Regions from separate parts of the Bradyrhizobium sp. RDI18 genome, predicted to be linked through region 2. Evidence: riboswitches for the same ligand, from Rfam matches in the RefSeq annotation. Region 2 holds a riboswitch; each other region holds the start of a gene.
What was found. A riboswitch is a leader RNA that binds a small molecule or an ion and turns the genes downstream of it on or off. The one in region 2 is predicted to bind cobalamin.
Positions count from the first base shown of each region.

Region 1: linked by a shared signal. The riboswitch ahead of ACFXS9_RS04170 (energy-coupling factor ABC transporter permease) and the one ahead of ACFXS9_RS38430 (ribonucleoside-diphosphate reductase subunit alpha) in region 2 are both predicted to bind cobalamin.
Region 3: linked by a shared signal. The riboswitch ahead of ACFXS9_RS36215 (TonB-dependent receptor) and the one ahead of ACFXS9_RS38430 (ribonucleoside-diphosphate reductase subunit alpha) in region 2 are both predicted to bind cobalamin.
Region 4: linked by a shared signal. The riboswitch ahead of ACFXS9_RS04235 (DUF1636 domain-containing protein) and the one ahead of ACFXS9_RS38430 (ribonucleoside-diphosphate reductase subunit alpha) in region 2 are both predicted to bind cobalamin.

Region 1 covers NZ_JBICRN010000006.1:669,044-676,200, forward strand. Annotated here, with positions in the region: gene cobT (nicotinate-nucleotide--dimethylbenzimidazole phosphoribosyltransferase) at 1-927, opposite strand, end outside; gene cobF (precorrin-6A synthase (deacetylating)) at 980-1,729, opposite strand; partial or broken gene ACFXS9_RS04170 (energy-coupling factor ABC transporter permease) at 1,780-2,456, opposite strand; cobalamin riboswitch at 2,491-2,716, opposite strand; gene cobA (uroporphyrinogen-III C-methyltransferase) at 2,768-3,490, opposite strand; gene ACFXS9_RS04180 (cobyrinate a,c-diamide synthase) at 3,487-4,800, opposite strand; gene cobM (precorrin-4 C(11)-methyltransferase) at 4,800-5,582, opposite strand; gene ACFXS9_RS04190 (cobalamin biosynthesis protein) at 5,579-5,947, opposite strand; partial or broken gene cbiE (precorrin-6y C5,15-methyltransferase (decarboxylating) subunit CbiE) at 5,944-7,124, opposite strand; gene ACFXS9_RS04200 (cobalt-precorrin-6A reductase) at 7,123-7,157, shown strand, end outside.
Region 2 covers NZ_JBICRN010000008.1:6,087,467-6,094,623, forward strand. Annotated here, with positions in the region: gene ftsH (ATP-dependent zinc metalloprotease FtsH) at 1-1,743, shown strand, start outside; gene ACFXS9_RS38420 (hypothetical protein) at 1,814-2,014, opposite strand; gene metE (5-methyltetrahydropteroyltriglutamate--homocysteine S-methyltransferase) at 2,059-4,434, opposite strand; cobalamin riboswitch at 4,547-4,761, opposite strand; cobalamin riboswitch at 4,895-5,115, shown strand; partial or broken gene ACFXS9_RS38430 (ribonucleoside-diphosphate reductase subunit alpha) at 5,228-7,157, shown strand, end outside.
Region 3 covers NZ_JBICRN010000008.1:5,621,482-5,628,638, reverse strand. Annotated here, with positions in the region: gene ACFXS9_RS36220 (FecCD family ABC transporter permease) at 1-1,022, opposite strand, end outside; cobalamin riboswitch at 1,157-1,355, shown strand; gene ACFXS9_RS36215 (TonB-dependent receptor) at 1,468-3,732, shown strand; gene ACFXS9_RS36210 (transcriptional regulator) at 3,922-4,161, shown strand; gene ACFXS9_RS36205 (hypothetical protein) at 4,168-4,458, shown strand; gene ACFXS9_RS36200 (hypothetical protein) at 4,489-4,731, opposite strand; gene ACFXS9_RS36195 (hypothetical protein) at 4,909-5,082, shown strand; gene ACFXS9_RS36190 (hypothetical protein) at 5,097-6,380, opposite strand; gene ACFXS9_RS36185 (MFS transporter) at 6,554-7,157, shown strand, end outside.
Region 4 covers NZ_JBICRN010000006.1:679,879-687,035, reverse strand. Annotated here, with positions in the region: gene ACFXS9_RS04245 (cobyric acid synthase) at 1-1,211, opposite strand, end outside; gene cobO (cob(I)yrinic acid a,c-diamide adenosyltransferase) at 1,237-1,890, opposite strand; cobalamin riboswitch at 1,930-2,146, shown strand; gene ACFXS9_RS04235 (DUF1636 domain-containing protein) at 2,238-2,612, shown strand; gene cobW (cobalamin biosynthesis protein CobW) at 2,609-3,643, shown strand; gene cobN (cobaltochelatase subunit CobN) at 3,643-6,891, shown strand; gene cobG (precorrin-3B synthase) at 6,888-7,157, shown strand, end outside.

The DNA of each region.
Region 1 (7,157 bases), on a different contig from region 2:
CAACGGCTGCACATTCAGGGCCTCAAGAACCAGGCGGTGCCCCTGCTCGGCCGATTGATGCGAGGATAAGAGAAAGGGTCGACACGACGGATTAAGATGCACCGCCGTCAATGCCGCGACGGACACGATGAAACCGTCGATCATGATAGGGAGGCGACGCTGTGTGGCGGCGATGATCGCGCCCGTAATCGCAGCAGTTTCGAGACCGCCTACCGCGCACAGGATCCGCTCGGCAGAAGTTCCTGGTCTTGTAAGGTCATGACGAGCCAGCGATGCATCAATCAGGTGCGCCTTGCGCGCACGGGTGTCTGCATCGATCCCGGTGCCATTGCCGGCCACCTGCTCGGCGCCCATGCCAAGCAGGGCGGCGGCGACTGCCGCAGAAGTCGTGGTGTTGCCGATCCCCATGTCACCAAGGATCAGAAGATCTGGCTCTGCTGAGGCCGCCCGCGCGACGGCGCGCTTGCCGCAGTCGAAGGCGAAGGCGACCTCCCCCAACTCGAGCGCCGCTTCCTTGCTGAAATCCCGGCTGCCCCGGCGCGGCTTGTCTGTCGCGACTCCCGGGATTGGCTGTTCGGCGAGCGTGCCGGCATCGACGATCTCCAGAATTGAGCCCAGCTCGCGCGCGAGAACCGAAATTGCTGCACCGCCTGACGCGAAATTCGACATCATCGCGCTCGTAACTTCCTGAGGATAGGCCGATACTCCCTGCGCGACGATGCCGTGATCCCCTGCAAAGACGATGATCGGCACGCGCTCGGCTCGAGGCCGGTCGGTTTGTTGCAGACCGGCGAGCTCGATCGCGAGCTGCTCGAGGCGACCCAGCGCACCGGTCGGCTTGGTGAGCTCGGCCTGACGGGCCAGGGCGGCATCGCGATGGACGGTCGAAACGCCCGGGCACTCCTGGTAGACCCACTCGGGTAGCATGTGGTCCTGCCCTTGGTGATGGTTCAAGATGCCAGCGGCCTTCGCACGAGTGCTACGACACGCGCTTGAGGATGTAGCTATCCATGATCCAGCCGTGCCTGGCGCGTGCTTCCTGTCGTGCGGCGACGATGCCTGGCCCCACTTCTGCAAGCGCACCTGACATGGTGATCTGCTCGGGCATCCCGAGATAGGCGCCCCACCAGATATGTAGTCCGTTCGGGTCGAGCGACTGGAACGCGGCAACGCCATCGAGCATGATGACCACGGTGTCGGTGCCTGACGGCCAACCGACCTCGCGCAGCCGCCGTCCGGTGGTGACGAGAAAGAGCTCCCCGATGTCGTTCAGCGGCAGTGCATGCGCGGCGCAAAGCGTCTGGATCGACGTGACGCCTGGCACGACCTCGATCATTGGCAACGGATCAAGCCTTCGTGCGATCCGCAGGCTCGAGTCGTATAGCGAAGGATCGCCCCAGATCAGCAGGGCAACGCGCCCGTCATGACCGAGATACGCCGCAATTGCCCGGGACCAGGTCACGGCGACGGCGTCGTGCCATTCCTCCACTCCCTTGCGGTAGTGCTCCTGCGCGGTGCCGCGAACGGGCAGGTCGAACTCAGCAACGCGCGTGCGGCTGTTCGTCAAGGCTTGCGCACAAATCAGCCGGCGCAGGTCGGCGAGATCGGACTTCGCGGCACCTTTGCGCGGAATCAGCACCAGGTCAGCCGCATTGATCGCGCGGATCGCAGCAAGCGTGAGCTGCTCGGGATCGCCGCAGCCAATGCCTATCAGGGAGAGTGTCAGCATCACGTTATGAGTGGGGGCGGCCGCGACTTGCGACCGCCCTTACGCCATCTTCAGGCGGCGTTGTGAAGGCGATAGGTAACAAGACCGTCGGCCATCACATCTCGCAGTGATTTCGCCAGTGCCAGCACGGCCAGATCGGCCAGCGGCTCAAATACTACGACGAGCGCGTAGGAAGCGGCGAAAGACGCGATGGAGGCGAGGTTCTCGGCCGCAAAGCCCGCACCATACAGCGCCCAGAAGGCGACCCACGCCACGATGCCGGATTGATAGGCGGTCGAAAGCGCAAGCGCCTGGCGATACTGCAGGTCAACATAGGCGGTGCTGCGAGGAATGATCCACCCGGCCAGCGCCTGGATCGCAAACAAAGGCACCAGCAGCGTGGTCACGTTGATACCATATTGCGGCAAGTCGGTCGGTACGAAGAACAGCCCCTGCAGCAGAAGACCAAGCGCCAGCCCGAATGCGGCTGGCGCTGCGCCGAACAGGAGAAACAGCGTCGAGCCGAGAATGAAATGCACCTCCGAGACCCCGATCCGGAAATGCGGCAGCAGTTCGAAGAAAGAGAAGACCAGGACCGTTGTTGCGACGGTGCGCACCGCGAATGAAACAAACCCTGCTCGCGCACGGTTTCGACCGTGAGCTTGAGAGCGCAGCCGGCGGCAACGGCACCGGTCGCGTAACTCAGCACGAGCTTGGCGCCCGTAACGATACCTGGTTCGATATGCATGACTTACGTCCCTTCTGCCGTCACACGACGGCGCTGGTGTTAAAAACTGCAGGGCCGGTCTTCTGGCTCGCGGTTCAAAACGGGCCCCGGCATTCCCAAGCTGACGGCCCAGTGGCGGATTGGAGCCCCTCACCGCCTTACAGGCGCGGGGGGGGGGCGGCCGGGGCTTTGGGCGCCGCATTCAGGTCCGCCCTTGCCCGGTTCCCGATTATGCTCCGGCGCTTTGCGCCGCTTCGAGCACCATGCCTGATCTGTGTGCTCCTTCCGACGAGGAGACGTCAAGGGGCTCGCGAGATCGGGCGACGGCCTCATCATAGAGTCTCTCCCGCCAGCGCGCCGAAAAGAATGACCGCCGCCGTTGCGGCGCTGGCTTGCGCGAGCTGCTCTGCAAGCTTTGCAATCGTGGTGCGGACAATCCGCTCCTGGGCGCGGCCCAGAGACTCCGCAAATAGCGCCGGGGTGTCGGGAGCCATGCCGTGCTCGATCAGCTTTGCCGCGAGCGCCGGGAATGTGCGCTTGCCCATATAGACCACGGTCGTCGATTCCGGATCGGCCAGTGCCGCCCAATTGAGATTCGCGGGCAACCGCCCGGTGACATCTGGGCCGGTCACGAACTGGACGCGGCGCGAGGTGTGCCGGCGGGTGAGTGGAATGCCGCGCGCTGCCGCAACGCAGGCCGACGTGACGCCTGGAATGATCTCGTAGTCAATGCCCGCAGTTTGCAGCGCCTCAATTTCTTCTTCAAGCCGGCCGACGATGCCGGCGTCTCCCGATTTCAAACGAACAACGCGGGCGCCTGCGGCGGCGTAGTCGATGAGCAGCCGGTTGACGTGCTCCTGTTTGGCTGAGGGCCGGCCCACACGCTTGCCAACCGCTACCAGATTGGCCCCGGCTCGGGCGTAATCGAGGATCGCGCCCGAGGCAAAGTCGTCATACAGCACGACATCAGCGGCGCGCAGACGCGCTGCCGCCTTGAGCGTCAGGAGCTCGGGATCGCCTGGGCCGGCCGAGACAAAGGAAACAAAGCCGCTCACCTGTCCTCCGCAATGAGGTGGAAGAACGTGCCGGTGGCGTAGCCGCGCCGCGAGCCCGTCTCCGCAACGACCGCGCCAGTCGCGTCGCGTACGATAGCCAAAGCTGTATCGGGCTGCGAGACGATCGTGGAGTAATGGAATTCATGGCCGCGCAGTAGCGCGCCGGCCTGATATCCGGGCATCGGCAGAGCAAGTTCCGCAAGCCGATAGCCCAGATGCATGCGACGTTGGGCAAAACTCGTATGCAGGCCGAGCAGTCCCGTCATCTCATGGTGTGTGCCGTGGGCGTCAGTTAAAGCGGTGCCAAGCAGCATGTAGCCGCCACACTCGCCATGCACCGGCCGTGTCTCGGCAAAGGATTTTAGCGCACGGCGACATCGGCGATTTGCCGCGAGTTGGCCGGCGTGCAATTCCGGATAGCCGCCGGGCAGCCAGCAGACGTCGGCACTGTCATCAGGACCCTCGTCGGCGAGCGGCGAGAAGGTCGTGATCTCGGCTCCGGCGGCACGCCAGGCCTCCAGCATGTGCGGATAGACGAACGAGAATGCGCCGTCGCGCGCCAGAGCGATGCGTTGCCCGGGTGGCTTTACGCTTGGGCCGTACGCGGCGCATGGCGCCGTCCAGGCGCATGCCGCCGATTGCAGCACTGCATCGAGATCGACATGCTCAGCGACGAAGCGGGCGGCTTCCGCGATCAGGCCGTCGACCTCGCCCTGCTCCTCAGCCTGTACCAGGCCAAGATGCCGCTTCGGCAAAGTGATCGCGGCGTGGCGGGGCAACGTCCCGAACACCAGAATGCCGGCGCCTGCCATGGCACGGCGCACCAGGTCCTCGTGCCGCGTGCTGGCGACGCGGTTGAGAACGACGCCGGCAAGACGCACGCCCGCGCGGAAATCGCGCAGTCCCGCAGCCACCGCTGCAGCGGTTTGCGCCTGTCCGGAAGGATCGATCACAAGCAGGACCGGCCAGCCCATCATCTCGGCAATATCGGCGGTGGCGCCGGTGCCCGAGACGCCCCGCGCGGCAACGCCATCGAACAGGCCCATCGAACCTTCGGCCAGAACGAGATCCGCATCCGCACCGCGCGCGGCGAGCACTTCGATCGCCTCACGCCGCATGGCCCAGCTGTCGATATTGACGGAGGCGCGTCCCGTAGCGGCGGTATGAAAGGCCGGATCGATGTAGTCCGGCCCGCTCTTGAAGCACTGGACCTTCAGCCCGCGATCGCGATAGGCGCGGGCCAGCGCCAGCGTCAGCGTCGTCTTGCCGACACCGGATGCCGGCGCGGAGATGACGAGGCTCCGCGCCATCACGACGCCTCCGGAAAACGCGGCGTCGTGCCGACAGGCCGGTAGCGACGGTCATAATCGGTGGCGTACAGACGACTTTCGCCAAACTCCTCCGTTCCCAAGGTACAGCCGACCAGGATGAGGGCAGTGCGTTCGAGCTCGGTACCAACCGCAGCGTCCAAGGTACCGAGCGTGGCGCGGATGATGCGCTGGTCGGGCCAGCTCGCGCGCCAGACGATCGCCACCGGGCAGTCCAGACCATAATGAGGCGCGAGTTCGGCGACCACCTTGGCGAGCATATGCACCGAGAGATGGATGGCGAGCACCGCACCGGTGGCGGCGAAGGCGGCGAGTTTTTCGCCCTCAGGCATCGCGCTCGCCCTGCCCGGCGTTCGCGTCAGCACCACGGACTGCGCAAGACCCGGCAGCGTGAGCTCGACTTCGAGCGCCGCCGCCGCTGCGGAAAAGGCCGGCACGCCGGGGGTGATTGTATAGGGAATGTAAAGCGCACGCAGGCGGCGCAATTGCTCGCCCATCGCCGACCAGATCGAAAGGTCGCCGGAATGAAGCCGTGCGACATCCTTGCCTTCCGCGTGCGCGGCAACGATCTCGGCGATGATCTCATCGAGCGATAGCCGTGCGGTATTGACGATCCGCGCACCTTGCTGGCAATGCGCAAGAACGCCCTCGGGCACGAGCGAGCCAGCATATAGGCAGACCGGACAGGCGGCAATCAGATCACGGCCGCGCAAGGTCAGCAGATCGGCGGCCCCCGGCCCTGCGCCAATGAAGTGCACCGTCATTCGCCATCTCCTTCCGCGATCGCTGCGGTGGCCGTCCGATCGTGCGAAACCATCCGTGTCGAAATAAGGCGCGCATGTCGGCCGGCCGCTACAAGCGCGGCGGCTTCCGCGACGGATCCCGCGCCGAGCTTCGCCTTGATGAATTCAGACTGTGTCGGCGTAATGATGCCAGCCAGGGCCTTGGCCGGCACGGCCTTGATCGGCACGTTGAGCTCACGCGCCAGCAATTTGAGCGCCGCCGCTTCTGCCTTCTCGCTGACGGTTGCGACAGCCGCGATTCCGTCGGGACCACCTGCGGCGACAAGCGCTTCGCGCAGCGAAGCAACATTCACGTCACGCCTGAATCCCAGACCCGCGACCTTCACTTCACCGCACTCCATTGCACGACCGGCCGCGCCGCCTCCCAGGACCGGTAGCGGCCGAGGCTACCTGCCTGCGCGATTTCGACCCGCATCAGTTCGCCGCCGCAACGCTGCTGCAGGTCCGACAGCAACGCCTCCGTCTCCAACGTGACGGCGTGCGCAACGATCCGCGTTCCCGCCTGCATGCGGGACCACACGCCATCGAACATCGCGGCATCAAGCCCTCCGCCGACGAACACCGCCTGTGGTGTCTCGATGCCCGACAGAATGCCGGGGGCCGTTCCCTCGATGACGGTGATCCGATGCGCCAAGCCGAAGGCGGCGGCATTGCTGCGGATATTCGCCGCGCGATCGCCTCGTGCTTCGATGGCCGTCGCCACGCCTCCGCACAAGGCCCACTCCACGGAGATCGAGCCGGAGCCCGCACCGATGTCCCACAATCGCTCGCCGGGCTTGGGTGCCAGCACCGAAAGCGCAAGAGCGCGCATCGGACGCTTGGTAATCTGGCCGTCATGCACGAACAGCGAATCCGGGAGGCCAGAACTGCGTGACAGCCCGTCCGATCCGCCGGCCTCCAACGCAATGGCTGCCAGACCGGCGCTATGGTCGGTGACGTAGCTGTCAGCGCGATGTTGCGTGATGGTCTCGCGTGGGCCGCCAACCGCGGTGAGAGTCCATAACCGCGACTCCCCCAGCCGCGCGCTGTCAGCCATTCGGCCAGATCGCCGGCCGCCTTGCCGTCGCGCACCAGACAAATGATGCGCGCGCGGCGCGCCAGATGCGGAACCAGCCGTTCAAACGGTGCAGCATGAAGGCCGAGACAGCTCACGGATTCCAGCCGCCAGCCAAGCCGTGCTGCCGCCAGCGAGAATGTTGACGGTGCGGAATGGACGATCCATTCGCCGGCAAGCAATTTCTCCGCGAGACTTGCGCCGACGCCGTGCCAGAACGGATCGCCCGAGGCGAGCACCGCCGTCGGCCGGCCGCGGCAGGCCAGCACGCAGTCCGCATCGAACGGCACCGGCCAGGGACGGCCGCGGTCGGCAATGCCTGCCAGCGCGAGATGCCGTTCGCCGCCAAAAACCGTTTCGGCTTCTGCAAGGGCTTTTCGACTTGCTTCGGAGAGGCCTGCAAGGCCATCTTCGCCGATGCCGATAATTGTCAGCCAGGGATTACCCATGATGCGCGCCCTCATCCTGGGCGGAACGAGCGA
Region 2 (7,157 bases):
ATCCACGGCACCTTTACCAACGGCTCCTCGTTCCAGACCTATGCGCCGAATGATCCGACGCTGGTGAAGCGTCTCTATGACGGCAAGGTCTCGATCACCGCCAAGCCGCCCGGCGACAACGTGCCGTGGTTCGTGTCGCTGCTCGTTTCCTGGCTGCCCTTCATCGCGCTGATCGGCGTCTGGATCTTCCTGTCCCGCCAGATGCAGGGCGGCGCCGGCAAGGCGATGGGCTTTGGCAAGTCGCGCGCCAAGATGCTGACGGAGGCCCATGGCCGCGTCACTTTCGAAGATGTCGCCGGTGTCGACGAAGCCAAGCAGGATCTGCAGGAGATCGTCGAATTCCTGCGCGACCCCGGCAAGTTTCAGCGCCTCGGCGGACGCATTCCGCGCGGCGTGCTGCTGGTCGGCCCTCCCGGAACTGGTAAGACCCTGATCGCGCGTGCGGTCGCGGGCGAAGCCAACGTGCCGTTCTTCACCATCTCGGGTTCGGACTTCGTCGAAATGTTCGTCGGCGTCGGCGCAAGCCGCGTCCGCGACATGTTCGAGCAGGCCAAGAAGAACGCGCCCTGCATCATCTTCATCGACGAAATCGATGCGGTCGGCCGTCATCGCGGCGCCGGTCTCGGCGGCGGCAATGACGAACGCGAACAGACGCTCAACCAGTTGCTGGTCGAGATGGACGGTTTTGAAGCCAATGAAGGCGTGATCCTGATCGCCGCGACCAACCGGCCCGACGTGCTGGATCCCGCGCTGCTGCGTCCGGGCCGTTTCGACCGCCAGGTGGTGGTGCCGAACCCGGACGTCGTCGGCCGCGAGCAGATCCTGAAAGTTCACGTCCGCAAGGTGCCGCTGGCGCCCGATATCAACCTCAAGACCATCGCACGCGGCACCCCGGGCTTCTCCGGCGCCGACCTGATGAACCTCGTCAACGAGGCGGCGCTGACGGCTGCCCGCCGCAACAAGCGGATGGTGACGCAGGCCGAGTTCGAAGAGGCCAAGGACAAGGTGATGATGGGTGCCGAGCGCAAGTCGCTCGTCATGACCGAGGAAGAGAAGCTCTTGACGGCCTATCACGAGGGCGGCCACGCCATCGTCGGCCTGAACGTCGTCGCGACCGATCCGATCCACAAGGCGACGATCATCCCGCGCGGCCGCGCGCTGGGCATGGTGATGCAGCTTCCCGAGCGCGACAAGTTGTCGATGTCGCTCGAGCAGATGACCTCGCGCCTCGCTATCATGATGGGCGGCCGCGTCGCGGAAGAACTGATCTTCGGCCGTGAGAAGGTCACCTCGGGCGCGGCCTCCGACATCGAGCAGGCGACACGACTGGCGCGCATGATGGTGACGCGCTGGGGCCTGTCGGAAGAGCTCGGCACCGTGTCCTACGGCGAAAACCAGGACGAGGTGTTTTTGGGCATGTCGGTGTCGCGCACGCAAAATGCCTCGGAAGCGACCGTCCAGAAGATCGACAAGGAGATCAAGCGGCTGGTTGAGGAAGGCTACAACGAGGCCACCCGAATCCTCACCGAGAAGCGCGACGATCTCGAGATGCTGGCCAAGGGCCTGCTCGAGTTCGAAACGCTCACGGGCGACGAGATCATCGATTTGTTGAAGGGCAAGAAGCCCAACCGCGAGTCGGTGCTCGAGCCGAGCACGCCGCGCACTTCCGCCGTGCCGCCCGCCGGCAAGCCGCGCCCGCGTCCCGATCCGGACCCGGGTCTGGAGCCGCAGCCCCAGGCGTAAGCGGCGCTTAATTCTGAACGACGAAAACGCGGCGGTGACGCCGCGTTTTTTTTGTGCTTGTTTCGAACCTTCATGGCGCCGCGGCCGGCGCCCCGAGGTGTACGGCCAGAATGTGTTCCGGCGTCTCGACCACTTCGACCTTTTGCCCATCGCCGCCGACAAAGGCGAGCACCGTGCGCTCGCCGTCGCGCCACATGCTGCCGACGAGGGCAATGTTGATGTGGGTAGATTGCCCCGTCTCAAATCGCGTGCATTCGATCCAGAAGCGCATGACGTCCTCCTTGAGTTGCCTTGATGAGAGACGGGGCGGGCAGGTTACGCCAGCGCCCGCAATTCGCGGGCCGCGGCCACCATGTTGGCGAGCGCGGGTCGGACCTCCTCCCATTTGCGGGTCTTCAGTCCGCAATCCGGGTTGATCCAGATCTGCGTGTCGGAGAGCCGCTGTCGCGCCAGCTTGAGCAGGCCGGTCATCTCGCCGATCTCGGGAACGCGCGGCGAATGGATGTCGTAGACGCCGGGGCCGATTTCGTTCGGATAGCGGTAATCCCTGAACGCATCGAGCAGCTCCATCTTCGAGCGCGAGGTCTCGATCGAGATCACGTCGGCGTCCATCGCGCCGATCGCGCCGATAATGTCGTTGAACTCCGAGTAGCACATGTGGGTGTGGATCTGCGTCTCGTCGCGCACGCCGGACGAACAGAGGCGGAAGGCGTCGACGGCCCAGTCGAGATAAACCTTCCATTCGGATTTGCGCAGCGGCAAGCCCTCCCGCAGCGCGGCCTCGTCGATCTGGATCATGCCGGCGCCGGCCGCTTCGAGATCGGTAACCTCGTCGCGGATCGCGAGCGCGATCTGCCGGCAGGCTTCGCTGCGCGCAATGTCGTCGCGGACGAACGACCAATTCAGAATGGTGACAGGGCCGGTGAGCATCGCCTTCATCGGCTTTTTCGTCAGCGACTGGGCATATTGCCACCACTCGACCGTCATCGGCTTTGGGCGCGAGACGTCGCCGAACAGCACAGGCGGGCGAACGTAGCGCGATCCATAGGATTGCACCCAGCCGTGCGCGGTGAAAGCGAAGCCTGCGAGCTGTTCGCCGAAATACTGCACCATGTCGTTGCGCTCGAACTCGCCATGCACGAGCACGTCGAGCCCGATATTTTCCTGCCAGCGCACGGTGCGGGCGGTCTGGTTCTGCAGATAGAGCTTATAGGCTTCGTCCGTCAGGGCGCCCCTGGCGTGCGCGGAGCGGGCGTTCCTGACGTCGGCGGTTTGCGGGAACGAGCCGATGGTGGTGGTCGGGAACGCCGGCAGGTTGAAGCGCTCGCGCTGAACGGTGGCGCGTTCAGCGAAGATGCTGGAGCGGAAGCGCATCGGTTCATTGATGCCGGCAACGCGTGCCGCTACCTTCGCGTCGTGAATGCGCGGCGAGGTCTTGCGGGAGGTCGCCGCCTGGTTCGAGGCTTTCAGCGTGGCTTCGACTGCTCTGCGGCCATCGGCGAGTGCCGTTCCGAGCGTGGCCAGTTCCTCGAGCTTCTGCACCGAAAACGCGAGCCAGCCCTTGATTTCGGGATCGAGCCCGGTCTCCAGCGCCAGATCGATCGGGACGTGCAGTAGCGAGCAGGAGGGGGCGATCTGCACACGGTGCTTGCCGAGTTTGGCGATTGCGGGCTCGAGCTGGTCGAGAAGCCGGCTCAAATCCGCGCGCCAGATGTTACGGCCATCGATGATTCCGAGCGATAGCACGAGGTCATCAGGAAATCCGGCGAGGTCGTCGATCTGCTCCGGCGCGCGCACGAGGTCGAGATGCAGGCCGGCGACGGGCAGGGATAGCGCGGTGTCGCGGTTGGCGCCGAGACCGCCGAAATAGGTCGTCAGCATGATCTTGAGCTGCGGCACTGCGCTCGCGATCTCCGCATAGGCATAATGCAACGCCTGCTGGGCGACAATATCAAGATCGAGCACGAGACACGGCTCGTCGATCTGTACCCATTCCGCGCCCCGGTAGGCAAGTTCGCGCAGCACCTCGATGTAAACCGGCAGCAAGCGATCAAGCAGGGACAGCGGATTGAAGCCGGCATCCTTGCTCTTGGCGAGTTTGAGAAACGTGACCGGGCCGACCAGCACGGGGCGGGTTTGATAGCCCAGCGCCTTGGCTTCCTCGTATTCCTCGATCGGCTTGCGCGAGGCGAGGATGAATTTCTGATCCTTCGTCAGTTCGGGCACCATGTAGTGGTAGTTGGTGTCGAACCATTTTGTCATTTCCAGCGCCGGCACGCCGTGCGCATCGTCATGCCCGTGACTGGCATGGCCGCAATTCGCCTCATGCGGCTTGCCTTGCGTGCCGCGGGCCATCGCGAAGTAAGTCGCAAGCGAGACCGGCCCGCCGCTCCAGCGATAGATTTCCGGGATCGCGCCGACCATCACTGATGTGTCGAGAACCTGGTCGTAGAACGAGAAATCGTTCGACGGAATCACCGTGACGCCGAGCTTTTTCTGGCGCGCCCAGTTTGCGGCGCGAAGCCCGATGCCGGTTTCGATCAGCGCCTTCTCGTCGGTTGCGCCCGACCAGAAACTCTCCAGCGCGAATTTCAACTCACGGCGCGGACCGATGCGCGGCGTGCCGAGGGAGGCAACGCGAAGTGAAGAAGTGGAGATGGTGGAAGTAGACGTAGCTTTGGAAGAAGACATTGGCTTAACCCCAAAAGTTGGGGGCAAAGGCCGAAGTGACACGTCTGGATTTTCGCGAACGGCAGAGCGCGCGCGGAAAATCGCAACCGCACCACCGGGACACCCCGCCCGAGGACGTGTATGTTGTCGAGGCAGGTCTCCTGGCTCGCGGGTCAATGCTGCTGTCCGGCCTTCCCGAAACCTTGCGAGGTCTCAGTGACTTTGTTGGACAGCGGCTCGCCGCTTACAGTTGCGGGGGCAGCTCCGGCTTTGGCTTTTCGGCCGCACCGGCTTCCCTCTTAGCTTCGGAAGAACGTCTCCCGAAGAACCACGACTGGTCCACTTATCGGCAACGCGGCAGGCGCGTCAACTCGGCGACATTCACCGGCGCCTTGTCATTGTTGTTCACAGCCGCGGGGTTCCGTCGCCGAAATTCTTGCACATCGCCCGCGCGCCCCATTGACAGCCGCATCCGAATAACACCAGATATAGCCGTCACGGTCCGCCATGGCCCAACACATGGTGGCTAAGAGGGAAGCCGGTGTATCGCGCGAAAGCCGCGAAAATCCGGCGCTGCCCCCGCAACTGTAAGCAGTGAGTTGTTTCCGAATCTGACGTCACTGATGCGGCATCGCATCGGGAAGACACGGGGACAACAGCGACCTGCGAGCCAGGAGACCTGCCGCGACGCCGAAAAAACGTCCACGGGCGGGGTGTCCCGGCGGCGCTTGCAGATTCATGCCCGCGTTTTCGCGTGGGCTAAAGCTGTAGCGTCCTCTGACATCCGGCCCCAACACAACTACGGGGTCTCTTGATGTCACTCTCTCTCGATCGCGAAGCCAACGCCGCTCCATTCATTCGTCTGCGCCCCGAATCGCTTGTCGCCTCGGAAGCGCAGCCGCCGATGCAGGTGATTCGCCGCAACGGCACGGTTTCGAAATTCGACGCGAGCAAGATTTCGGTCGCGATGACCAAGGCGTTTCTCGCGGTCGAGGGGCATGGCGCGGCGGCCTCCCGCCGGGTGCATGAAATCGTCGAGCAACTGACCGCCGAAGTCGTCGGCGCGCTGTCGCGCCGGATGAGCGAGGGCCGCACCTTTCATATCGAGGACGTGCAGGACCAGGTTGAACTTGCCTTGATGCGCAGCGAGCACCACAAGGTCGCGCGCGCTTATGTGCTCTATCGCGAGGAACGCACGCGCCAGCGTGCCGGACAGGACGTGAAGGCCACCCGGCCATCGGGGAAGCCCTCGTTACGCGTCACGCTGGCCAGTGGCGCGCAGGTCCCGCTCGATATCGCGCGGCTGACGCTGATCATCGAAGAAGCCTGCGCCGGTCTCGAGGGCGTCGGCGCCACGGCGGTGCTCGCGGAGACGCAGCGCAATCTCTATGACGGCATCAGCGAGGACGAACTGGCGCTGGCGTCGGTGATGGCCGCGCGCACGCTGGTGGAGCAGGAGCCGAACTACGCCTATGTCAGCGCGCGGCTCTTGCTCGACAAGCTGCGCACCGAAGTGCTGTCGTTCGTGCATGATACGCCGACCAGCGCGTCGCAGGCCGAGATGGCCGAGCGCTACGGCGAGTGCTTTCCAGCCTACATCAAGGCCGGCATCAAGGCCGAGCTGCTCGATCCCGATCTGGCGCGCTTCGATCTAAAAAAGCTTGCCGCGGCGCTGAAGCCGGAGCGCGACCTGGCATTCCAGTTTCTGGGTCTGCAGACGCTGTACGACCGCTATTTCCTGCATGTGCGCGGCAACCGTATCGAGCTGCCGCAGGCGTTCTTCATGCGCGTCGCGATGGGGCTGGCGATCCGCGAGATCGACCGCGAGGCGCGCGCGATCGAGTTCTACGATCTCCTATCGTCGTTCGACTTCATGGCCTCGACCCCGACGCTGTTCAATTCCGGCACGCTGCGGCCGCAATTGTCGTCCTGCTTCCTCACCACCATCGCGGACGATCTCGACGGCATCTTCAAGTCGGTCAAGGACAATGCACTGCTCGCAAAATACTCCGGCGGGCTCGGCAACGACTGGACCCGCGTGCGTGGGCTCGGCGCGCACATCAAGGGCACCAATGGTGAAAGCCAGGGCGTGGTGCCGTTTCTAAAGGTGGCCAATGACACCGCGATCGCCGTCAACCAGGGCGGCAAGCGGAAAGGCGCGGTCTGCGCCTATCTCGAAACCTGGCACATCGACATCGAGGAATTTCTGGACCTGCGCAAGAACACCGGCGACGATCGCCGCCGCACCCATGACATGAACACCGCGAACTGGGTGCCCGACCTCTTCATGCAGCGCGTCGAGGCCGACGGCGAATGGACTCTGTTCTCGCCGGACGAGACGCCGGACCTGCATGACCTCTACGGCAACGCATTCGCCGAACGTTACGCAGCTTACGAAGCAAAGGCGGCGCGGGGCGAGATCCGCGTGTTCAAGCAGATCCGCGCCACGGATCTCTGGCGCAGGATGCTGACCATGCTGTTCGAGACCGGACATCCCTGGATCACGTTCAAGGATCCCTGCAATCTGCGCTCGCCGCAGCGCCATGCCGGCGTGATTCATTCCTCGAACCTCTGCACCGAGATCACGCTTAACACCTCCGACGACGAGACCGCCGTCTGCAATCTCGGCTCGATCAATCTGCTCAATCACGTGCGGGAAGGCCGGCTGGACGAGGCGCGGCTGCAACGCAGTGTGACGACGGCAATGCGGATGCTCGACAACGTCATCGACATCAATTTCTACA
Region 3 (7,157 bases), 470 kb from region 2:
GCGCGGCGTTCGCGCATGATGAGATAGAGGAAGAACGGCACGCCGATGATCGAGGTCAGCACACCGACCTTGATGTCCGACGTCGAGGGAATGATGCGCACCGCGATGTCCGCCGCCAGCAGCAGCGCCGAGCCCGCGAGTGCGCTCGGCACCAGCAGCCGCCCGGGGTCGTGGCCGATCAGGGGCCGCATCAGATGCGGCGCGACCAGGCCGATGAAACCGATGGTGCCGGTGACGGCGACCGCGCCGCCGACACCGAGCGCGACGCCTGAAATCACGAACAGCCGCAGGCGGCCCACATCGACGCCAAGGCTCTGCGCGGTTTCCTCGCCCAGGCTCAGCGCGCGAAAGGCATGGCGCTGGCTGAACAGCATGATCGCACCGGCAATGATGAACGGAAACGCCAGCATGACATGCTGAAAGCTGCGGTCCTCCAGCGAGCCGAGCAGCCAGAACGCGATCTCCAGCACCAGGAAGGGATTTCTGGAGAGGTTCATCACCAGCGCGGTGGCGGCGCCTGCAAAGCTCGATATAGCAAGACCGGACAGGATCAGGATCAACAGCCCGGCGTTGCGGCCGGCGATCGCAAGAAGCACGAACACCGAAGCGAACGCCGCGACGATCGCCGCTACCGGGAGCGCATAGGAGCGCACGTCGGCCAGCCCGAGCGCAATCACCAGCACCGCGCCGAACGCGGCCGATTGCGGCGCGCCGAACAGCGAGGGCGAGGCCAGCGGATTGCGGAGCAAACCCTGCAGCGACGCGCCCGATAGCCCGAGAATGGCGCCGATCGCCAGCGCCAGCAGCGTGCGCGGCAGGCGGATTTCCCGCACGATCACCTGCGACACTTCGCTGCCGCCACCGAACAGCGCTTCCGCCACCGCAAGCGGCGACAACCGCACCGGACCGATGCCGAGCGAGATCAGCATCAAGAGCACAACGAGGGCGGCAAGCGCTGCCGTCGCGCCGATCCGCCGGCGCGCGGCTTCCTCGTTGGTCAGGGTTACGGCCTCAACACTCATCGATCGTCCTAAAGCAGGTTTACCCGCCCCGGTACAGGCGGCGGGCAGGCCTGCTCATGCGGCAAAAATAGCGCACTCGTCCAGTGAGGATCGCCGGACGCCCCGGGGCGCATTGACTCGGACTTTGACAAACTTCTACCATAGTTCCCGACGGTTCCCGTTTTGGGGATCAAAAGGGAATGCGGTGCGGGGAAATCCCCAATTCCGCGGCTGCCCCCGCAACTGTAAGCGGCGAATCCTTCGTCATGAGCCACTGGGCATCTCGGTCCTGGGAAGGCGACGATGGGTAGCGACCCGCGAGCCAGGAGACCTGCCGTCAGCCGTGGTCACACGCGAAGATGTCGGTCGGGGAGTACAGACATTAGCTTCACCTGAGCTGCTGAAAGCACATGGTGAGACTTGGTTCGCTGTGACGTGCCACTGACGTCATACCGAGGTCCAAGTCATGTCTTTCACCAACACAGCCACGCGGCGGCGCCGCCTTTGGCTCGCCAGCAGCTTCCTGATACCCATCGCATCGTTCGGTATTTCCGGCGCAGAAGCGCAGCAGGCGCCGTCCGAGCCATTGCCGCCGATTGAGATTACTTCACCCACCGACCCGAACCGGACCCGCGCAAAACCGACCTACGATGAAGGATCGACGTCGCGCCGCGTCGTACCGGCGGCTGCACCGTCGACCGGCAGGCGGCCCGCATCCGGGATAGGCTCGGATGTCTCATCGCAAAGCGCCCCGCAAGGCGCGGGCGCAGGCGGCGGCCGGCAGTTCTCCGGCATCGTCGGCACTGCGTCGACCGTTATTACTGCCGAAGAGATCGCGCATTCGCCGGCGCAAACGCTGCAGGAAATCATCGCGCAAACGCCCGGCGTCCAGCTCACCAGCTTGTTTGGTGGCGTCAACGGCGCCAAGACCTCCGTCGACCTCCGCGGCTTCGGCGCGTTCGCGACTTCAAATACCCTGGTGCTCATCAACGGCCGAAGGCTCAACGACATCGACATGGCCGGCGTCGATTTTTCGACCATCCCGCGCGATTCGATCGAGCGCATTGAAATCACCCGCGGCAATAGCGGCGCGGTACTGTATGGCGACAACGCGGTCGGCGGTGTCATCAACATCGTACTGAAGAACGGCGTCGGCGGCCCACCAGTCGCGATTCGCAGCGAAGCCGGCGTCGGTTCGTTCAATCAACGACTTGCGGATCTCTCGGCCACGACCAATTACGGGCCGTGGTCGACGTCATTCTATGGCAACGCCATCAAGTCCGACGGCTATCGCGAAAACAACGCGCTCGATCAGCGCAACGGGGTCGGCAATCTCAACTACACCACGCCCGACCTCAAGGCGTTCCTGACGGTGACCGGCGACGACCAAAAGCTCGGATTCCCCGGCGGTCGCTTGGTCGATCCCTCGATCGGCGTCAACGAACTGGTCACGAACCGACGGGGCGCCGCTACGCCGTTCGATTACGGCAACCAGCAGGGCGCCAGCGCCACCGCCGGTTTCACCAAAACCCTTTGGAACGGCGCCGAGCTCATCGTCGACGGTGGAGTACGGAAGAAGGATACGCAAAGCGGGTTCTTCGGTGCGGTACCATTTGCGTCGCCATTTCCGAGCTTCTCCTCCACCTACAACGACGCATCGTTGCTGACCTGGTCGATCACGCCGAGATTGAGCGTCAAGAACGCGATCTTCGGGATGCCCTCACAGATCCTTACAGGCATCGACTATTACGATGCGACGTTCAATCAGGAACGCGGGGCGTTCAAAGGCGTTGCACCAATCCACACCTACGATCTGGCGCAGCAGACACTGGCTGGCTATTGGCAGCAAACATTAGGCCTGTTGCCGACGACGGATTTCTCCTATGGCGCCCGCGTGCAGAACACCCGCCTGGGCGCGCGGGACCGCTTCGATGGAACGGCTCCATTTGCGTTCGGTACCGAGGCGCTTCCGCTCGACAGCGACGAGACGCAATACGCCTTGCATGTTGGGCTCGAGCACCGGCTCAACAACACATTCTCGTTGTTTGGCCGTGCTGCGCGCGCGTTCCGTACTCCGACTGTCGATGAACGGGTCTCCAGCGGACCTTTCTTCGTTCCGGGGACCTTTCAGTTGAAAACCCAGACCTCGCACGACATCGAGGGCGGATTCCGCATCAAGTCCGGCGGCTTCCAGATGCAATCGAGCATCTACAACATGGACCTCGAGAACGAGATCCATTTCATCCCGGCGCTGTTCTTCAACGTTAACCTCGATCCGACCCGCCGCTATGGCTCCGAGACCAGCGCTTCGTTGCGCGTCAGCGACACCGTGCTGCTGCGGGGCGGCGTGGCGTACACCCGCGCCGTGTTTCGCGAAGGGCCGTTCGCCGGTAACGACGTCCCGCTGGTGTCACGCTACACCGCGAGCGGCGGCGTGACCTGGAACATCTGGCAGAACTATTTGGTGTTCGACGCCACCGTGCGGGCCTGGAGCGAGCGCTTCATGGACAACGACCAGGCCAACACCCAGCGACGTATTCCGGCGGACGCCACCGTCGATTTGAAGCTAAGCGGCGCCTACGATCGCTTCTTCTGGTCGGTGGGCGTGAACAATCTGTTCAATGCGCTGTACTACGACTACGCGATCGCGAGCTCGTTCACGCCGGGCCGTTTCTCGGCCTATCCGCTGCCCGGCCGCACCTTCATGGTAAAGGCCGGCGCGACGTTCTGACCGATATAGCCGGTTCGGTTTGCTGCCGGACCGGCTCGACCTGCCGAGTTCCCGCAACCTTCATATCAAGGCAGATTCTGTCAGAAACTGCGCCATTTTCGACCGAAAATAACATCCTCTGCGCGCCGATCCGTGGTAAATGGGCCACAGACCGCTCGACGATATCAGTCGTGATGTCAGAGGTATGACATGGATGATGAGCCGAAGAGCGCCGCCGAGCTGAAAGAAATGAGGCTCAACCGCAAGCGCGCCCAGGAAGTCGACGGCATCAAGGCGATGGCCGAGATCGCGGCTGCCGATGTTGCGATCCGCCAGCGAACCGAGAAGCTGCGCGCGCTGCGCCTGGCAAAGGAAGCGGCCGACCGTGCAAATCCGCCGGAATCGAAGGTCAAGGGCAAGACCAAAGCCAGGATTGCGAAAAGAGGCTGACCTGAAATGACGAAAGAGGATCGCGATCGCGCCCAGGCGCGCTTCGACAAGGCCGCCAAGGCAGTTCAGGACGCAAAGTCCGGCAAGGCCGAACGCGATGCAGCGGCGAAAGCCGTGCTCGACAATATGGCGAAGCTGAAGGCGTTGCGGCTCGCGCGCGAAGCAGCCGAGCCGCAACGTGCGCCCGCCGCAAAGGCCGCAAAGAAGGCGCGCAGCAGCACAAAGCGGCCCGACGAAAAGCCGGTGGCCCTGTCCGAGTGGCTGGCGAGCCAGCAGAACGGCGGACGGCGAACCTGAGATCGGCCGATCGAACTCGAAGATCCGGCGTTACGCCGGCCCCGGCCAATCGATCATCGATCGCGTCTTGTTCTCGGCATCGTAAACCTGCACCTGAAGCATCTGGAAGCGGTTCTTCAACGCCATGCCCGCTTCCTCAGCCGCCTCCACCGTATCGTGATGCGACTTGAAGTGGCCATCCACGACCAGCGAATAACCGGCGGTCGGAGCCTTGTCGGCGCGGAGGATCTTGCGCTGTTGCGGTTCATCGAGCGCAATGCGGGGCTTCTTCATACTGGCTCCATGTGATGCCCTTCGAGCTGAAGCCGCAAAAAGGGCGGGAAGAATCGTTTGACCGGCGCTAGGATACCTTCCGGGCGCGATTAGATTGAGGTCATGCCGTTACCCTGAGTCGGCATGCAGCGCAAACGCCGATTGATCCGGCGAGAAGCATCACTTTGGTGAAATCACATGGGCGGAACAGGCAGGAAGAACAGCGAGCCTCCGAACGAGCCTCCGAAACAGGGCGATGCCAAACCGAAGAAGCCACCGCGCCCGCCGGTTGAGGAGGAGGAGGACCACGAGGACGGCGACATCGCTACGCCGAAGCGGGACCGTTATGGCCCCGACGATGAGCCGTTGTAGCCTCATAAAAGCTGTCATCGCCCGGTCAAGCCGGGCGATGACGAGTTGTGTTGGTAGAATCCTTCGCTTTCAATCACCCGAATACTCGCTGCATCGAGCAGATGCGCGCCAAAGCCACCGAGCGCTAGTTTGATCGCCAGCTTCGGCGAAGCCAGCAGCACGGGTGCCGTCATCGCCAGCGGCACGGCGCTGATCCAGTCCGATTGCACCGGTGTGAGTTCTTCGCTGCTGCCGGCATAAGGCCCGCGCGCCGCAGCGAGATGCAAACATTCCCTGAGAATGTCGGGCCGCGTTCCGCCGCGCGCCGCACATCCGAGCAGCGCCTGCATCGCCAGGTGCGTGAGCACGCCCTCGCGGCTTGCGAGCAATGGCGCCGGCGTCTCGCCCAGCGAGATCAGAAGCAAAAGTCCGACGAGATCGACGCCGGAGCGATAGGCATTCATCGGCTCGACCAGCCGCGGATTGCAATCGATCAGCAATGGCGCGGTATCGACGTCCGGCATGATGTAATCGACCGACAGCGCACCCTGCCAATCGAGCGCCCGGCCGATCTGTTCGAGATAAGCGCGAACGACCGGCCGGCTTACGCTCTGCTTGATCGCCTCGCCGCCGCCAATGCCGGCGGCGATCTGCCGATAGGCATGAAAGCCGAGCATCCGGCCACGGCAGAATACCGATTGCGCCTTCTCGGTGGTGCCTGCGACGAGGTCTTGCACCAGCACCTCACCGGCGAATGCATCGCCGCCGCCGAGATCGTGCAGCGCGCGCATCAGATCGTCCGCGCTGCGCACGAACCAGATGCCGCGGCTGGCGGTGCCAACTGAAGTCTTCACGACGGCCGGAAAGCGAACCGCCTCGCGCACCCCTTGCGCGGATTGCACGATGCGCGTCGGCGGCTGCGGCAATCCCAACCGATCGAGCAGCCGGCTGAAGCCGGCCTTGCTATGCGCCTCGCGATAGCTCTCGAAAGCCGGCAGCGCAATCCCGGCGCGACCTTCGATGCGTTGCGCGACCCGCGCAAACAAAAATCCCTGCTCATGCGTCGGCAGCAGCACGTCGAATTTTCCGCCGGCCAGTCGCCGCTCGACGAAGGCCAGGTAGCCGGCGGGATCGTCCCGCAGTCCAGGGCAGCGGTGAAATTTGCGGACGAAGCGCGAGAACCGCGACAGGCACCAGGGTGAAGGATCGCAGACCTCGACGTGATGGCCTGAAAGACCGAGAATCGTAATGGCCTCCCGGGCCGAGGTCGAGGAACCTTCGGAGACCAGTACCCGGAGCGGTTTTGCGGGATCAGGCATGCCGCATCATTGCCGCGTGGACCCGCCTTTGTCTTCCCATTTAGTGGCGGCATTTCGCGCGCCCTGCCCTGCGCCGGGGCAGCCATGCAGCGGCATTCATGGACAAATAACGGCCTGCCTATATTTTCAGCCCGCCCCGCCGGGCCGCAAGTTACACAGGATTTTGAGCTGACATGGTCGACATTCTGGCCGCACCGCAACAAGCCAAAGCGGACACTTCGCTGCGCACGCTCGCGGCGATTTCGGTCGCCCATTGGGTCAGCCATTTCCATCTGTTTGTGTTGCCGATGCTGTTTCCGTTCCTGAAGGAGCAACTCGGCGTCGGCTATATCGAGCTCGGCTTCGCGCTCACCGTGTTCGGCGTCGTCTCTGGCCTGACGCAGGCCCCGATCGGCTATCTCGCCGACCACATTGGCGCGCGAAAAGTGCTGCTGATCGGCCTCACCGTCGGCGGCCTCGCGCTGATCATGCTCGGCCTGCACCTGAGCTACGTCTCGCTGATCATCTCGGCCGCGCTACTCGGCCTTGCCAACAGCGTTTATCACCCCTGCGATTATGCGATCCTGTCGGCGCATATGGATGAAGCGCGGATGGGCCGGGCGTTTTCGGTCCATACCTTTGCGGGTTTCCTCGGCGGTGCGGTGGCGCCCACGATCATGCTCATGCTGGTGACAGCCGTCGGCGGGCTCGGCGCGCTGATCGTGGCCGGCGCGGTCGGCCCTGCGGCAGCGCTGCTGTTGATCGCGGTCAGGATTCCCGATGCCAGTTCGGCCGATC
Region 4 (7,157 bases), on a different contig from region 2:
GGCCTTGCGCGATCCGGCCCGTCGGTCTGCCCGATGTGAATCTCATAGGCTTCGATCGGTTGGTTCGTCGCGGCGTGGGACGCTGTAACGTGCGTGAGCGTCTTCTGCTCTGTCATCAGTGTTGTCACATCCAGGAGTCCGAGGCCTGGCGTTTCTCCCGCGGGTCCCTCGATTCCTTCTGGATCCGCCACATTGCGTCCGAGCATCTGGTAACCGCCGCAGACGCCGAGGACATGGCCGCCGCGGCGATGGTGGGCAAGAAGATCAATGTCCCAACCCTGAGCGCGCAGGAAGGCGAGGTCGCCGCGTGTCGACTTGGAGCCGGGAACGATCACGAGCTTTGCATCGCCAGGGATCGCCTCTCCCGGCCGGACCATCACAAGGTCCACGCCGGGTTCGAGCTTCAGCGGATCGAGATCGTCAAAATTCGCGATCCGCGACAACGCGAGAAAGGCGATCTTGCATTGCCCCTCCTTGCGCGCGCCGACAAGCCCCAACGCATCTTCGGCCGGAAGCTCGTTGGCGCGAGCGAAGTAGGGCAGGACCCCAAAGCCCCGCCAGGATGTGTGGGTTTCGATCAGCCGGTAACCGTCGTCAAACAGGGATGGATCGCCGCGGAATTTGTTGATGACGAAACCGCGGATCATCGCGGCATCCGCGGGATCGAGCACGGTCTTGATTCCGACGAGCTGCGCGATGACGCCGCCGCGGTCGATGTCGCCGATCAGCACCACCGGGACGTCCGCCCGGCGTGCAAAGCCCATATTGGCGATATCGGCGCTCCGCAAATTGATTTCAGCGGGGCTGCCGGCGCCCTCGACCAGGACAAGATCGGCGCGATCCTTCAGGCGGGCGAAGCTCTCGAGAACCGGACCCATCAGCGAGGGCTTCATGGCCGCGTATTCACGCGCGCGCAACGTCGCCACACGACGTCCCTGAACGATGATCTGCGCGCCGACATCCGTCTCCGGTTTCAGCAAGACGGGATTCATATCGGTGTGAGGCTCGACGCCTGCGGCTTGCGCCTGCAATGCCTGCGCGCGTCCGATCTCGCCGCCGTCGATGGTCACGGCCGCATTGTTCGACATGTTCTGCGGCTTGAAGGGAAGCACGCGATAGCCGCGGCGCGTCGCGGCGCGTGCAAGGCCCGCGACAATGAGCGACTTGCCCACATCCGAGCCCGCTCCCTGGATCATCAATGCGCGCGCCATGGATTCGGATTTCTCGGCTACTTTGTCAGAACTCGACGCCGGGCTGCGCCTTGATGCCGGATCGGAACGGATGCTTCACCAGCGTCATCTCGGTGACGAGGTCGGCGGCATCGATCAATTCCTGCTTGGCGTTGCGTCCGGTGAGGACGACGTGCGTCATGGGCGGCTTTGCATTCTTTAGAAACTCGACCACTTCGCCAACCTCGAGATAGTCATAGCGAAGCGCAATGTTGATCTCGTCGAGGACAACCATGCGCAGGGCTGGATCGGCGATCAACTGCATGGCCTTCTCCCATGCCGCGCGTGCGGCGGCGATGTCGCGGGCACGGTCCTGTGTTTCCCACGTAAAGCCTTCACCCATCGCGTGGAATTGGCACAGTTCACCAAAATGCCCGGTCAGAAGACGGCGCTCGCCGGTGTCCCACGCCCCCTTGATGAATTGCACGACGGCGCAGGGAAAGCCATGCGCCACGCACCGCATGATCATACCGAAGGCCGAGGAAGATTTTCCCTTGCCCGCCCCGGTGTGGACGATGAGAAGTCCCTTCTCGTTGCTCTTGGCGGCCATCATCCGGTCACGGGCGGCCTTCTTCTTCGCCATTTTGGCCGCATGGCGGGTCTCGAGCGAAGTCTCGGAGACGATGGTTTCCTCCTCAACGGCATCTGGTTCGGAAATCATGTGCACGTTCCTTTGGCTTGACAAGTTGCACGCTAGGGCAAATGGTGAGGGAGCGTTGGTTCCTGTCCTACGACAGGCGAAGAGGGAATGCGATAGGGCTTAAAGTTTCGAAGCTTGAGCCTGAAGCGCAGCCGCCCCCGCGACCGTGACCGGAGAGATTCCAAAAGCCACTGATCCCTCTTGGGGTTGGGAAGGCGGGATCGAAGGGAAACCTACTCCGCAAGCCGGGAGACCTGCCAGCGCACCGATTGAACCGGCGGACGGGGTGATCCGCGACGGGGAACGAACCCTCACGTCACCGGTTCGTGTGCCTCATCGCCCCCGCCAAATTTTTTGAGGAAGGGGCGATGACCGTCACGCTTCATGTTTGTGTCACCTGCCGTGCCGGCCAATCGCCAAGGGAAGGCGAAACCGCGCTAGGCGCGCGTCTGCACAGCGCCATCCTCGAGGCTGGCGTGCCGGAAAGCGTCAACGTCGTTCCGGTCGAGTGCCTGTCCGCTTGCAGCCAAGGCTGCTCGATCGCGCTCAGCGCCCCCGGACGCTGGTCCTATGTGTACGGCCGCTTGTCCGATGTAAACGCGCCGGATGTTGTTGCCGGCGCTGCGGCCTATGCGGCGGCGTCCGACGGCATCGTGCCATGGCGCAGCCGGCCGGAGATCTTCCGCAAACAATCGCTTGCCCGCATTCCATCCATCGCCGTCGTGCCGGAGACCGCAGAATGAACACGCTCGCCAAGGTCCCGGTCACCATCGTCACCGGCTTTCTCGGGTCGGGTAAGACGACACTGATCCAGCACCTGATCGCCAACGCGAACGGCAAGAAGCTTGCGGTGCTCGTCAACGAGTTCGGCAGCGAAGGCGTGGACGGAGAGATCCTTAAATCCTGCGCGGACGCCAGCTGTCCTGCCGAGAACATCGTCGAGCTTGCCAATGGCTGCATCTGCTGCACGGTCGCCGACGATTTCATTCCCGCCATGGAGCAGCTGCTCTCGCGCCGGGTGAAGCCCGACCATATCCTGATCGAGACATCGGGACTGGCCTTGCCGAAGCCACTGCTCAAGGCGTTCGATTGGCCAGAGATCCGCTCACGGATCACGGTCGACGGCGTGGTCGCGCTGGCGGATGCTGAGGCGGTGGCGGCCGGTCGCTTCGCGCCGGACCTTGCCGCAGTGGAGGCGCAACGCGCGGCCGATGAAAATCTCGATCACGAGACGCCGCTGTCGGAAGTGTTCGAGGACCAGATCGCTTGCGCGGATATCGTGCTGCTGACCAAGGCGGACCTTGCCGGCGCTGACGGGCTGGAAGCGGCCAAGGCGGCGATTGCCGCCGAGATGCCGCGTCGCGTGCTGATGCTGCCGGTCATCGACGGCGCAGTCGATGCGCGTTTGATCCTTGGTCTCGAAGTGGCGGCCGAAGACGATCTCGCCGCGCGCCCCTCGCACCACGACGGCGAGGAGGAGCACGAACACAACGATTTTGCCTCCATTGTCGTCGAGCTCCCGGAAGTTGCGAACATCGATGCGCTGGTCGCATCGATCCAGCGGCTTGCGCGCGAACAAAATGTGCTGCGCGCCAAGGGATATATTGCCGTCGCGGGCAAGCCGATGCGATTGCTCCTGCAATCGGTCGGGGAGCGGGTACGGCATCAGTTCGATATGCCTTGGGGCACACGACCAAGGCAGTCGAAGCTGGTTCTGATCGGTGAACACGACGACATCGACGAAGCTGCCATCAGGGCGGGACTTGGAGTCTGATGCACGTCGTCTTTCGCGAGAGCCGCGGTCTCGAGGAGACCGCGACGCCCAAGGATCTCGGCCAGGATCCGGCCGACCTTGTGGTGCTCTCGTTTTCGGACAGCGATCTCGCCGCGTTTGCTTCCGGCTGGCGCCGCGGTCGTGCCGGCCTGCCGTCGCTGAGGCTCGCGAATCTTGCAGAGCTGCGTCATCCGCTGTCGGTCGACACCTATATCGAACGGACGTTGTCGCATGCGCGCGGCGTATTGGTGCGCCTGATCGGTAGCGAGTCCTACTGGTCATATGGACTGTCTGCCCTGCATCAATTGGCGAAGGACCGCGACATCGCGCTCGCGGTGCTCCCGGCGGACGGTCGCGACGACCCGCGCCTGGATGCGCTCTCGACATTACCCATCTCGACGCTCAGACGGCTGAAAGCCTTGTGCGACAAGGGCGGTGCGACGGCGGCGCAAGCGTCGATCGCCCAGCTCGCGCTGGCCGCGGGCTTCTATGCGGGGCCCGTCATGGGAGAGATTGAAATCCCGGAGATCGGTTTCTACGACCCGGATTGCGGTGCAATGGCGGTACAGCCAAGTCCCGATCAGCGGCCGCGCGCGCTGGTCACTTTCTATCGTTCCTATCTCACCGCTGCAGATACCGCACCGGTCGACGCGCTGATCACAGCGCTACGGCAAAAGGGCTTTGATGCCTATGGCGTGTTCGTGACCTCGCTGAAAGCTGCCGGTGTGGCGGATTGGTTGAGGGCTCATTTCGAGCAGCGTGCTCCGGCCGTTATCGTGAATGCGACTGCCTTTTCTGCGGTCGGCGACGGTGGCACGACGCCTTTCGATATCGTATCCTGCCCGGTATTCCAGGTCGCGTTGTCGACGGCCGGGCGCGATGACTGGGCCGGATCGCTTCGCGGTCTTTCGCCGGGCGATCTGGCGATGCATGTGGTGTTGCCGGAGGTTGACGGCCGGCTGTTCGCCGGCGTGGTGAGCTTTAAGTCACCGGGCGAGCGCGACCCCGATCTGCAATTTGCCGGTCTCGCGCACAGGCCCGACGACGAACGCGTGTGTGCTGTCGCCGAGCGGGTGGCGGCTTGGCACAGGCTCGCCAACACGCCGGCAGGCGAAAAGCGGCTGGCAATTGTGCTTTCGAGCTATCCCGGTCGGCCGCACCAGATCGCACATGCAGTCGGGCTTGACGCGCTTGCTTCGGTCGAGACGCTGCTGTCGGATCTCGGCGCTGCAGGTTTCGATGTCGAAGCTGCAGAAGCACTCGGTGAAGCCCTCCTGCGGGAGGAATTGACCTTTGGCGTTGCCGATTACCGCGCGGCGCTGGCAAAGCTTTCACGCGAATTGCAGGAAGACCTTGCGAGCGCATGGGGAGCGCCGGAGGATGATCCCTCTTGTCGCGGCGGCGAATTTCGTTTCGCAGCGATCCGGCGTGGCAAGACCATCATTGCGGTTCAGCCAGAACGCGGCGAAGTCTTTAATCGTGATACCGAGTATCACGATCTCTCGCGCACGCCGCGCCACGCCTATGTCGCCCTCTACCTCTGGCTCAGGCAGCAAGGCATCCACGCCATCGTCCATATGGGGACGCATGGAACGCTCGAATGGTTGCCCGGCAAGTCCGTCGCGCTGTCGTGCTCCTGCTGGCCGGAGGCTTTGATCGGAAATTTGCCGGTGATCTATCCCTTCATCGTCAACGATCCCGGCGAGGCGGCGCAGGCCAAGCGGCGGATCGGCGCCGTCGCGATCGGCCATTTGCCGCCGCCGCTGGCAAAGGCCGCGTTGCCCGAAAGTCTGCGCCGGCTCGAGCAGCTGCTTGATGAATATTCGACCGCCGATGGCCTCGATCCCGCACGCCGCCAGCGCCTGGTTGGGGCGATCCGTGATGAAGCCCGTGCCGCGGGCCTCGATGATGATCTTGGCCTTGCCGCTTCAGCCGCGCCGGCCGATGCCATTCCGCGGATCGATCGATTCGTTTGCGATCTCAAGGAGAGCCAGTTCTGTGACGGCCTGCATGTGTTCGGCCTCGGGGCTTGCGGTGACGCGGAGAAAACCGCGCTGCTCGATGCGCTCTCCGGCAGGCGCGTTGCGCCGGGGCCTGCCGGCTCGCCGTATCGTGGGCGCAGCGATGTGCTGCCTACTGGACGCAATCTGTATGCCGTCGATCCCCGCGCCATACCAACGCCGTCGGCGCATGCGCAGGGGATCAAGCTTGCCGAGGAATTGCTGCGCCGTCATCTGCAGGATCACGGGGACTGGCCGAAGGGGCTGCTGGTCGATCTCTGGGGATCTTCGACCATGCGCACCGCAGGCGAGGACTTTGCGATGGCCTTGCATCTTGCGGGCATTGCGCCGCGCTGGGATCAGGCCTCGGGGCGGATTACGGGTTATGACATCATCGCGCCGGCCGCGCTCGGCCGGCCACGCATCGACGTGACGCTTCGCGTGTCAGGGCTGTTCCGCGACGTCTTTTCAGGTCTTGCACGGTTGTTCGAGGCGGCGAGTGAAGCGCTTTCCGAACGCGACGAGGAGGGTGACGAAAATCCCTATCGCCATCGCGCGGCGCGGGTGTTCGGACCGCGTCCCGGGCAGTATGGCGTCGGCATGGCATCGATGCCGGATGTCTTCACGGAGGAATCGCGCGAAGCGGCCGGTGAAGCCTGGCTATCGGCTTCGTCCTGGGCGTTCGCGACCGATGGAGCGATGCGGCCTGACCGCGCGGGTATCGAGGCGAGGCTCGCCGCGGCTGACGCCTTCGTCCATGCTCAGGACCTGCCAGAGACCGACCTGCTCGTTGCCGCAGACTATGCCGTGCATGAGGCGGGCGTTGCGGCCGCGGCCGCGCGGCTTGGTGCGGCCGCCCTATCGCTCTATCACCTCGACACAACGCGACCCGATCGGCCGCATGCACGCGCGTTGACGGAGGAAATATCGCGCGTCGTGCGTGCGCGCGCGGCCAATCCGGACTGGATCGCAGGCATGATGCGTCATGGCTTTCGGGGTGCGGCCGAGATCGCCGCGACGCTCGAGCACATGGCCGCTTTCGCCCATCTTGCCGACGCCGTGCCTCCGCATCTCTTCGATCTCTATTACGATACGACGCTCGGTAACGACGACGTTCGCGCGTTCATGGCACGTGAGAATGCTGTGGCGCTCGCGGCGATCGAAACCTGCTTCACCCGATTGCATGAAGCTTCGCTCTGGATGACGCGGCGCAATTCGATCGCGGCCGCGCTGCGGGAGGCTTCATGAGCGTCGTCGCGATCAAGGGCTGGTGCCCCGGTGCCCTGCGTCCGATGCAGTCGGGGGACGGCCTGGTGGTACGCATTCGCCCGCATGGCGGAAGGCTCGATGCGAGGCAGGCGGCAGGAATTGCGGAACTGGCAGAGCGCCACGGCAACGGTCTGATCGATCTGACCAGCCGGGCGAACCTCCAGATCCGGGGTGTCAGTGATGGAGGTCTTCTGCCGCTGACCGACGGACTCGCGCGGCTGGAGTTGCTCGATCAGAATCCGGAG